Regions from separate parts of the Undibacterium sp. GW821-FHT07F11 genome, predicted to be linked through region 2. Evidence: predicted binding sites of a transcription regulator. Region 2 holds the regulator's gene; each other region holds the start of a gene.

What was found. Region 2 encodes sigma-54, which starts transcription at its own class of promoters, with help from an activator protein. Its sites were predicted from a motif close to TGGCANGNAANCTGCTTT; they were not measured.
Region 1: AC07OI_RS09170 (urease subunit gamma) is a predicted target of sigma-54. The motif match lies at 1,615-1,632, and genes of this name have one in related genera.
Region 3: AC07OI_RS14005 (DUF1549 and DUF1553 domain-containing protein) is a predicted target of sigma-54. The motif match lies at 2,087-2,104, and genes of this name have one in related genera.

The regions. Positions count from the first base shown of each region.
Region 1 is NZ_JBWKQH010000003.1:437,840-440,975, reverse strand. It holds gene AC07OI_RS09185 (hypothetical protein) at 1-291, opposite strand, end outside; gene AC07OI_RS09180 (hypothetical protein) at 358-852, opposite strand; gene AC07OI_RS09175 (RNA polymerase sigma factor) at 861-1,463, opposite strand; gene AC07OI_RS09170 (urease subunit gamma) at 1,753-2,055, shown strand; gene AC07OI_RS09165 (urease subunit beta) at 2,065-2,370, shown strand; gene ureC (urease subunit alpha) at 2,367-3,136, shown strand, end outside.
Region 2 is NZ_JBWKQH010000012.1:54,060-57,195, forward strand. It holds gene AC07OI_RS26240 (enoyl-CoA hydratase/isomerase family protein) at 1-141, opposite strand, end outside; gene hpf (ribosome hibernation-promoting factor, HPF/YfiA family) at 741-1,088, opposite strand; gene AC07OI_RS26250 (RNA polymerase factor sigma-54) at 1,196-2,686, opposite strand; gene lptB (LPS export ABC transporter ATP-binding protein) at 2,698-3,136, opposite strand, start outside.
Region 3 is NZ_JBWKQH010000005.1:134,206-137,341, reverse strand. It holds gene AC07OI_RS14005 (DUF1549 and DUF1553 domain-containing protein) at 1-2,005, opposite strand, end outside; gene AC07OI_RS14000 (TonB-dependent receptor domain-containing protein) at 2,356-3,136, opposite strand, start outside.

The DNA of each region.
Region 1 (3,136 bases), on a different contig from region 2:
ATGCATGCCTTGCATGCTGACAAATGCCTGGCTCATGGCGTCGGACACGATTTTGCTGATGTTTTTTGAGTCGGGTATGTCTGCCAGTGCCAGCATTGGTGGCATAGGTGACATTGAGGGCATCGGTGGCATGGGCGGCAGCGGTGGTACTGCAGGCACTTGTATGATTTCCACGTGGCGACGCACAGGTTTTTCTTCGGCTGGGTTTGCAGTGTCACCGTCTGTATTATTGGCATGTGCCATTGCCCAGGCAGAGCTTAACAATATGAAGAGTGGCAGTTTGGTTTTCATGATGCGTCCTTTTCTGTGTGTCATTTTTGTCTTTCTATGCTGCTTTGTTATTGAGTAGCTTATTGCTTATTTCAGGAGTCGCATGGCTAATGGCTCACCATCGGCAGCGACCAGCATTTGTGCCTGCACCATGTCACCGGCTATTTCCGGAGATACTGGCATGCCCAGGCTGGCGAGCCAGGCAGCCGGGACTTCTGCTTCCAGCATGCTTGGCGTTTCGTTATTGAGGCGCTCCAGCGGTACCAGGGCGACGAAAGGAGGAAGCTCTGTAGTTGAAACAGTGGTACTGTCCGGCGTCAATTGATGCTGCGATACTGGAAACACGACCGTCAGCATGACCAGACCAAGGCTGCCACTCAGCGTCAACAAACCTGCCAGCCACGGGCGCAGGCGTTTGCTGCGTGCCTGCTTTTTATCCTTGGCCTGTTGTTTGGCAAAAGCTTGCAATAAAGTCTGCTCTATAGCCATTGGCGTATTCAGCTCCTGCAAATCTTTGCGCAAAAGGCTGAACTGCTGATCCAGCAAGGCATCTCCATTGCTGGCGTCCTGTGGGGTATTCATAAGGTCTTTCATCTTTGTGTTCCGGTTTTTGTCGCTGCGTCGGGTCGCCAGCCCAGTCTTTCGCTGTATTGCAGTATCGCTGCCCGCGCCCGTGACAGGCGAGAGCGAACTGTTCCTATATCTATGTCGCAAATCACGGCTATCTCTGCGTACGACAGTTCCTGCAATTCATACAAAATAATCACGTCACGATAATGAGGGCGCAGTACCGAGACTGCCTGCCGCACATGTTCAGTCATTTGCTGATGGAAGATGACATCCGCCGGTTCTGTCGTTTCACTCATCAAAACTTCTTCCCCATCTTCTTCGCTATAACCTGGTAATGGCTGGTGGCGGCGTTCTGCCTGGTCCTGTTTCAGCAATAAATTCCTTGCTACGCCAAACAGAAAATTCTGCAAACTGCCCAGGCCCGCGTCATAACGGTAAGACTTGCTCAGCAATCCAATGAAAACATCTTGCACCACGTCCGCTGCCAGTGCACTTTGGCCACATCGCATCAGAGCATATCGGTAGATAGGTCCCTGGTGGCGCTGGTACAGGCGTTGAAATGCAGCAACATCACCGTCGCGCATTTGTGTCAGCAAGCTGGAATCTGTCTCTTTGTTATCCACGTTTATTTGTTGGCTGTTTTAAGGTATTACTCCCAGGGGCATCAAAAGTTCCAAATATTTTCGCGCTATCTGCATTTGCATGAAATGCACTAACTTGGTGAGGTCTTGCCTTTGTTTGGTGCGCATTCCGGTAATCCAGGTTATTTGCCCTTGGTTCGAAACTTGCTGTGTTGCTTTTTATAATGTTTTTAGAGGGCTGGCCTGTCACCTTAGTGGACTTGCTTGTTATTTTATAAATGGCGATAAATAATAAGTTTGGTGATAGTGCAGACAATAAGCGAAAGAAGATATGGATCTGACACCCAGAGAAAAAGATAAGTTGCTGATTTTTACCGCTGCCTTGCTGGCAGAAAGACGCAAGGCGCGCGGCCTGAAGCTGAATTACCCGGAAGCAGTCGCCCTGATCACCGCCGCCATCATGGAAGGTGCACGCGATGGCAGGACGGTGGCTGAACTGATGTCGGAAGGTGCGCAAATACTCAGCCGTGCCGATGTCATGGAAGGTGTGCCGGAAATGATTCCTGATATCCAGGTCGAAGCGACTTTTCCGGACGGCAGCAAGCTGGTTACCGTTCACAACCCCATTCCTTAGGAGAAAACCATGATACCAGGCGAAATCCTGATAGAGGATGGGGACATAGAACTGAATGTGGGTCGTGCAGTCGTCAGCATTACTGTGGCCAATAGCGGTGACAGGCCGATACAGGTAGGCTCACATTTTCATTTTTTTGAAACCAATCCGTCCCTGCAATTTGAGCGCCAGCTTGCTTATGGCATGCGTCTCAATATTGCCGCTGGCACTGCCATACGCTTTGAACCGGGGCAGCAACGCAGTATAGAGCTGGTGGCCCTGGCGGGTGACAGGAAAGTCTATGGTTTCAGCGGTAAAGTCATGGGGGCGCTATGAAAATTTCACGTCATGCCTATGCTGAAATGTTCGGGCCAACTACGGGTGACCGCATCCGTCTGGCAGATACCAATCTATTCATAGAAATCGAGAAAGACTTTGCCATCTATGGTGAAGAGGTGAAATTTGGTGGTGGCAAGGTGATACGCGATGGCATGGGCCAGTCGCAAAGGCCGCATGCAGAAGTCATGGATACGGTCATCACCAATGCGGTCATTATTGATCACTGGGGTATCGTCAAAGCAGATATTGGCATTAAAAATGGTTTGATTGCCTGCATAGGCAAGGCTGGCAATCCTGACATACAGTCCGGCGTTGACATGGCAATTGGCGGCGCGACCGAGATCATTGCCGGTGAGGGCAAGATCGTGACCGCTGGTGGCATCGATTCGCATATCCACTTCATTTGTCCGCAGCAGATTGAAGAAGCATTGATGAGCGGCGTTACCACCATGCTGGGTGGCGGCACCGGCCCGGCAACCGGGACGGCGGCAACCACCTGTACTCCTGGCCCCTGGCATTTGCATTCCATGCTGATGGCGGCAGATGCTTTTCCCATGAACCTGGGTTTTATGGGCAAGGGCAATGTCAGCCTGCCTTTACCGCTGGAAGAGCAGATCAGAGCAGGTGCCATAGGCTTGAAGCTGCATGAAGACTGGGGCACGACACCACAAGCCATCGATAACTGCCTTACCGTGGCAGACGCTATGGATGTGCAGGTTGCCATTCATAGCGATACGCTCAACGAAGGTGGTTTCCTGGAGCA
Region 2 (3,136 bases):
ATTCTGATCATCCTGCCAGGCCAGCAAGGTCGTCGTCAGCGCTCTTACCATATCGAGAGACAGCGAGTTCAGCGCTTTGGGCCTGTCCAGGGTGATATAGCCTATATTGTTCTTGACGGAGGTGAGGACAAATTCGCTCATAATGGTTGACTATGCAGGGTAGAGGATGAAGCTGCTATTTTAACTTTGTCAGGCTTGGTCGTCACGGGGTGTCTATGCTTATGAGGAAATAGCGTAAGGACTGCATGCTCGTTGCTGTTGTTTTTGACGTTAGCAGTTCCCATGTGTCGACGCCGTTTGTGCCGTACAGAAAATGGATTAAGAAGGACCGCTGTTTGAGCGAAGCGAGTTTCGGGCCTTCCCATTTTTTGTACAGCACAAACGGGAACCCCCTTCAGGGGGCGACGACGCCTGGGTCGCCTTTCTTTGAATACGTTCTTTGGCGACGCAAAGAAAGTATTTCGGCTGCCGGGCCGAGACCCGGCTTGTATCCACGGAGGGCAAACGTTTTAGTCAAAGTGCCACTTGCAACAAGAGCCACGGCATATAACGAACGCCGCTGGATTCCAGCTAAAAGCACGCTGGAATGACGGTTATTATGTGTACGGATTGTCGCAGGGCAATTCAATTAATGATTGAGGTAAATCATTAAATCAAAACCAATCACCCAACAAAAAGGACGCCTTCTAGCGTCCTTGTTTTGGATGTCCACAACCCTGTTCGGGTAAGGACTGGGGTCTTTATGAAGCCGATGCCGGATCAGGTATGTGCTTGATGGCGTCGTGCTGATGGTCTTGCATTTTATCTTTATGCTTGATGACCTGGCGATCCAGTTTGTCTACCAGTGCATCAATGGCTGCATACAGATCATGCGCCAGACTTTCAACGTGGATATCTTTACCGCTGATATGCAAATTAATGTCGGCTTTGTGTCGTTTTTCCTTTTCCCGGAGCTTGTCCACCGTCAGGATGACGGCGATATCAATGACCTGGTCGAAATGCCGCCTGATACGTTCTAGTTTGGTATGTACATATTCACGAATTGCAGGAGTTACTTCGACGTGGTGTCCACTGATGGTGAGATTCATACTGTGCTCCTATAGTGATGTTACTTGCTGTAACGATAAGCTCCTGGCATTTATTTGCCTTGAGCTAAATCATATATAGCAATTCAAACCGTGATTACAAGGACTGCTTACAAAGATTTACGCAAACTCACTGGGGGGATTTTGAGGGCTTCACGGTATTTGGCAACTGTCCGTCGGGCAATTACCATGCCCTGTTCACCCAGCATGTCTGCAATTTTGCTATCAGAGAGTGGGCTTTTCTGGTCTTCTGCTCCTATCAGCTGCTTGATGAGTGCACGTATCGCGGTGGAAGATGCTTCACCCCCTGTTTCCGTCGCGACATGGCTGCCGAAAAAGTACTTCAACTCAAACATGCCATGTGGGGTCAACATGTATTTTTGGGTTGTTACACGTGAGATAGTGCTCTCGTGTAATCCTAGTGTATCAGCAATTTCGCGCAAAACAAGGGGGCGCATGGCAACAGCACCGTGCGTGAAAAAATTGCGTTGCCTTTCGACTATCGCTTGTGCAACGCGCAATATGGTCTCGAAGCGTTGCCGCATATTCTTGATGAGCCAGCGTGCTTCCTGTAGTTGCGCACCCATGCCTGCCTCGCCGCGATTTTGCTTCATGATGTTGGCATACATACTGCTTACCCGCAGCCTGGGCATGACATCCTGATTCAGCATGACTTGCCAGCCGTTACCGGATTTTCTGACGATGACGTCTGGTACAACATAGTCAGATTCATCGGCAGCAAAAGCGATGCCGGGTCTGGGTTTGCACATACGGATGACCGTTTGTGCATCGCGCAAATCTTCGTCATCACAGTCGAGTATTTTCTTGAGTTTTGTGAAATCTCTTTGCGCAAATAAACTCAGTTGCGTTTCAACAATTTGCAACGCCAGCCTGCGCGTGACAAAAGCAATCTTGGGCAAGCGCCTGATTTGCAGTGCCAGGCATTCTGAAGGGCTGCGCGCACCAACACCGGCAGGGTCAAAGCTCTGCAGCATGTTCAGGGCAAAAGCCAGTTCTTCTGGTTCTACGAACAATTCCAGTGGCAAACTGGCATGTATTTCATCCAAGGTTTCAGTCAGGTAACCGTTGCTGTCAAGCGCATCTATCATCAGCTCGACCAGGGCTCGGTCACGCGGCTCGCGCAGGTTCAGGCGCATCTGTTCCAGCAGGTGTTCACGCAGGGTGACATGGGCTGCGCCCAGTTGTGGGCGGCCATCTTCATCATCGCCAGACTTGCTGCCATGCTGCACGTCATCAAAACCCCAGTCTTCTTCACTGGAGGTGGTGCTGTCATTGCTGATGACGGTTTCAGCATCAGCCGCCGCAGGTTCTGCAGACTTGTCGCTGTCGTCTCTTGCTGCGGGTGCTTCCATGCCAGCATCGGCAGAGGTGCTGCTGGTATTGATGGCACCGTCTGCCAGCAGGCGCACGGCGTGATCAAGTGGGTCATCGACGCGCTCCAGCATGGGATTGTCGGTCAGCAGCGTCTCCAGCTCCTGATGCAATTCCAGAGTCGATAACTGCAATAATCGTATTGATTGCTGCAATTGCGGCGTCAGGGCCAGATGTTGTGAGGTACGTAGTTGCAGGCTTTGTTTCATGATGATTCCCGTCACATCCGGAAGTGTTCTCCGAGATAAACGCGACGTACAGATTCATTTTGTATGATGTCGTCAGGCTTGCCACTGGCAAGTACCGCACCTTGGTTGATGATATAGGCGTGATCGCAGATGCCCAGGGTCTCGCGCACATTATGGTCGGTGATCAGCACACCGATGCCGCGTTCCTTGAGGAAGCGCACAATGCGTTGAATTTCGATGACGGCAATCGGGTCAACGCCAGCAAAGGGCTCATCCAGCAAAACAAAGCGTGGGTTGGTCGCCAGCGCGCGGGCAATTTCGACACGACGGCGTTCACCACCTGAGAGTGATAGTGCTTGGCTTTCACGTATCTTTTCTATCTGCAAATCTGCCAGCAGGGCATTGAGCCTTTGCTCAATTTTCTTGGCACCGAGATATTTGCCTTCACTGTCTTTTTGCAATTCGAGTACG
Region 3 (3,136 bases), on a different contig from region 2:
CCCTGCCTGCCAATGCCTGTGACCACTGGAACACCAGATCACTATTGATCAATGCCAGTGCCTGCGGCGCTGTCGTCGTCACATCGCGCTTGCTGTGTACCAGTTGCGGGTTCGCCATATCAAAGGTTTCCAGCAACGGGTAAGGAATATTCCTGCGGGTGAAGACATACACGCTGCGGCGGTGGTAATCATGCGGGTCGGTCGACGTGACCCAGGCATTGCCGGCATTGAAGTTACTCGGCACTGGTGGCAAGACAGAGGGTCCACCGAGTTTTTCTTCCAGCAAACCAGAAGCCAACAGCAATGAATCACGTATCTGTTCTGCATCCAGACGTTGCCTTGGGAAAGATGCCAGCAACTTGTTGGTCGGATCTGTTACTTTGGTGTCTTCACGTTCTGCAGAGGACTGACGGTAGACCTTGGACAATAAAATCTGACGATTCAATTTCTTGACGCTCCAGCCTTCCTTGATGAAATTGCTGGCCAGATAATCCAGCAATTCAGGATGGCTGGGCTTGGTACCCATCTTGCCAAAATCACTGACTGATTCAACAATGCCGCGGCCAAAATACTGCGCCCAGACGCGGTTCACAAAAACACGGGCAGGCAGCGGATTAGTGGTGCTGGTCAACCAGTTAGCCAGGGCAGTGCGGCGGCCAGATGAGGTGGCAGTCGGCACGATATTTGGTTTTTCATTAGTCAACAGTGACAGGAAGGCTGGCTGTACTTCTTCCAGATGTCTGTCATAGATGCCATTCGCCAATATGTAAGTCGGTGGCGCCTCCGCATGACCGAGCTCAGTCATGGCAGAGATATAACCAGGATGCTTGGGCTTGATGTTGTCAAATTTCTTCAACTCAGCTTCCAGTTTCTGGTATTTTTCGTAGCCTTCTTTATCCTTGGTTTTCAACTGATTAACAGCATTGCGGGTACGGCCCTGCATGGTCCAGAGATTGCGGTGATAAATCCAGCGGTCATAGGCAGTGCGTTCATTTTCTGGCTTGGTGATGGATTCACGCGTGGCGGGTACAAAGCCGAGAAGGCGGTCAGCTTCTGCCTTATCGATGATGGGGCGTATCAAGACTTCCTGCTTGTCACGGATATCCTTGGTGGCCGCTTCCCATTTCGCCTGCTTGAGTTCATATTCTTCTTTTTGCTTGCCAGTTGCAGCAAGGATGTCATCGCTGGCACTGGCATTCACAAAAAAGGATTGCAACTGGTAATACTCTTTTTGCGAAATCTTGTCGAACTTGTGATTGTGGCAGGCAGCGCAACCTACTGTGGTGGCTAGGAAGACCGAGCCAACTGTGTCTGTCAGGTCAGTCGCAATTTCGACTTGCTTGAGATTAAGGTCGCGGGCATTGACTTCGTCCGGGTAGTTACGCAGGAAGCCTGTGGCAATCAGGGCTTCCTGATTGCCGGGGAAAAGTTCATCACCGGCCAGTTGCTCCTGTATGAAGCGGTTATAAGGTTTGTCATCGTTAAACGCCTTGATGACGTAGTCACGGTAACGCCATACATTCGGACGCGTGCCGTCGGCATTGAAACCGTCGCTATCAGCATAGCGGGTCAGGTCCAGCCAACGACGGCCCCAACGCTCGCCATAGCGGGTTGATGCCAGCAGCCTGTCCACCAGCTTTTCATAAGCCTTGGGAGACTTGTCTGTGACGAAAGCCTGTACCTCTTCCGGCGTCGGTATCACGCCCCAGGTATCCAGCGTAGCTCGGCGGATGAAGCTGGCCCTGTCAGTATCTGGCGAGGGCTTGATGCTCTTCGCTTCAAGCTGCGCCAGGATGAAATTGTCAACTGGAGTATGTACCCAGCCTTTTTGTTTGACTGCTGGCAGTTCAGGATTTTTCAAAGGCTGGTAAGCCCAGCCCTGGGCAACAGCAGCCTGGGTTTTGGCGATAGCTTTGCTGTCTTCTGCAGCACTCAAACTGATTGCTGTGCCTGACAAAGCTAATATGACGGCGAGTGCAAGTGGCTTATTGAGTGACTTATACATCAAGCACTCCTTGCTGATGCTGGGTTTTAATCATGAAAATACTCCCTGGAAATAATTAGTAAACAACGATTTTCACTATCAATAGCAACTATCGCGCCACCATTAAAACTCACGCCAAATTTATTATAAGTCTTTGATAAATATGGATTTTTCAATATACCTTCCGTAATCAACAGGATTTCCTCGCTGCTTATTTTTCAAACATTTGTAAAACACCCTGCTGAATTAAAAACAAGCAGCTATTGCGACCTGTTTCAGGCCCAACAGTACGTATCGTTTTGTAACGTCAAAACAAAAAACCCAGGCATCTGCCTGGGTTTTTTGCTTCAATTTGTTCTGCTTGAATAAAATTACAGCTTGCCACTCAATGTCACGCCTATCCAGCGCGGTACTGCAGGAGTATAGCTATTCCAGGTTTTCAGTATAGGTGTACTGTCATTGAAAGCATTCTTGACGACCAGACTGAGGTCATAGGATTGATTGCGACTGCCTATGCCTATCGCTATGTCAGTAACGCTTTTTGCAGATATCCAGCCATAATCCGACAAGGAATTATCGCTATTATATTTACTGCTATACAGGGTATTCGTACTGGCATGGAATTCCCTGTTACCCAAAATTGGTAAGCGATAATCTACGCCCACATTAAAGCTGAATTTTGCAGCTCCCGGCAAGGCCTGACCCGAAACATCACGATATGGCGCAGCGCCGGTATAGCCATTTTCAGCAGGCTGGGCAGAGTTAGTGAAACTCTTATAGCGCGCGTCGTTATAAGCACCTGAGAAACGCACCAGCGTATTGGGCAAGCCACTGTAGACGCCGTCAATTTCAAGACCCTGCGCCCTGACTTTTGGTACATTGCCGGTGGCCGAGGTGTAGTAGTTGGTGCCGTCATTGTTCAGATTGGTGGTGTACACATCCAGCACGCGCACGGCTTGCTGGTAATCCTTGATATCCATGACGAACAATGCTGCATTCAAAATCAGCTTATTGTCCAGCAAGGCGGATTTCAAACCGAATTCAAAGGCACTGGTCTTTTCTGCCTTGACCAGATTGGATACCCCATTGGTAACCTGGGATATACCCGCTTTTTCACCATACTGCCAGGAAGCATAGCCAGTGATGTTGTCG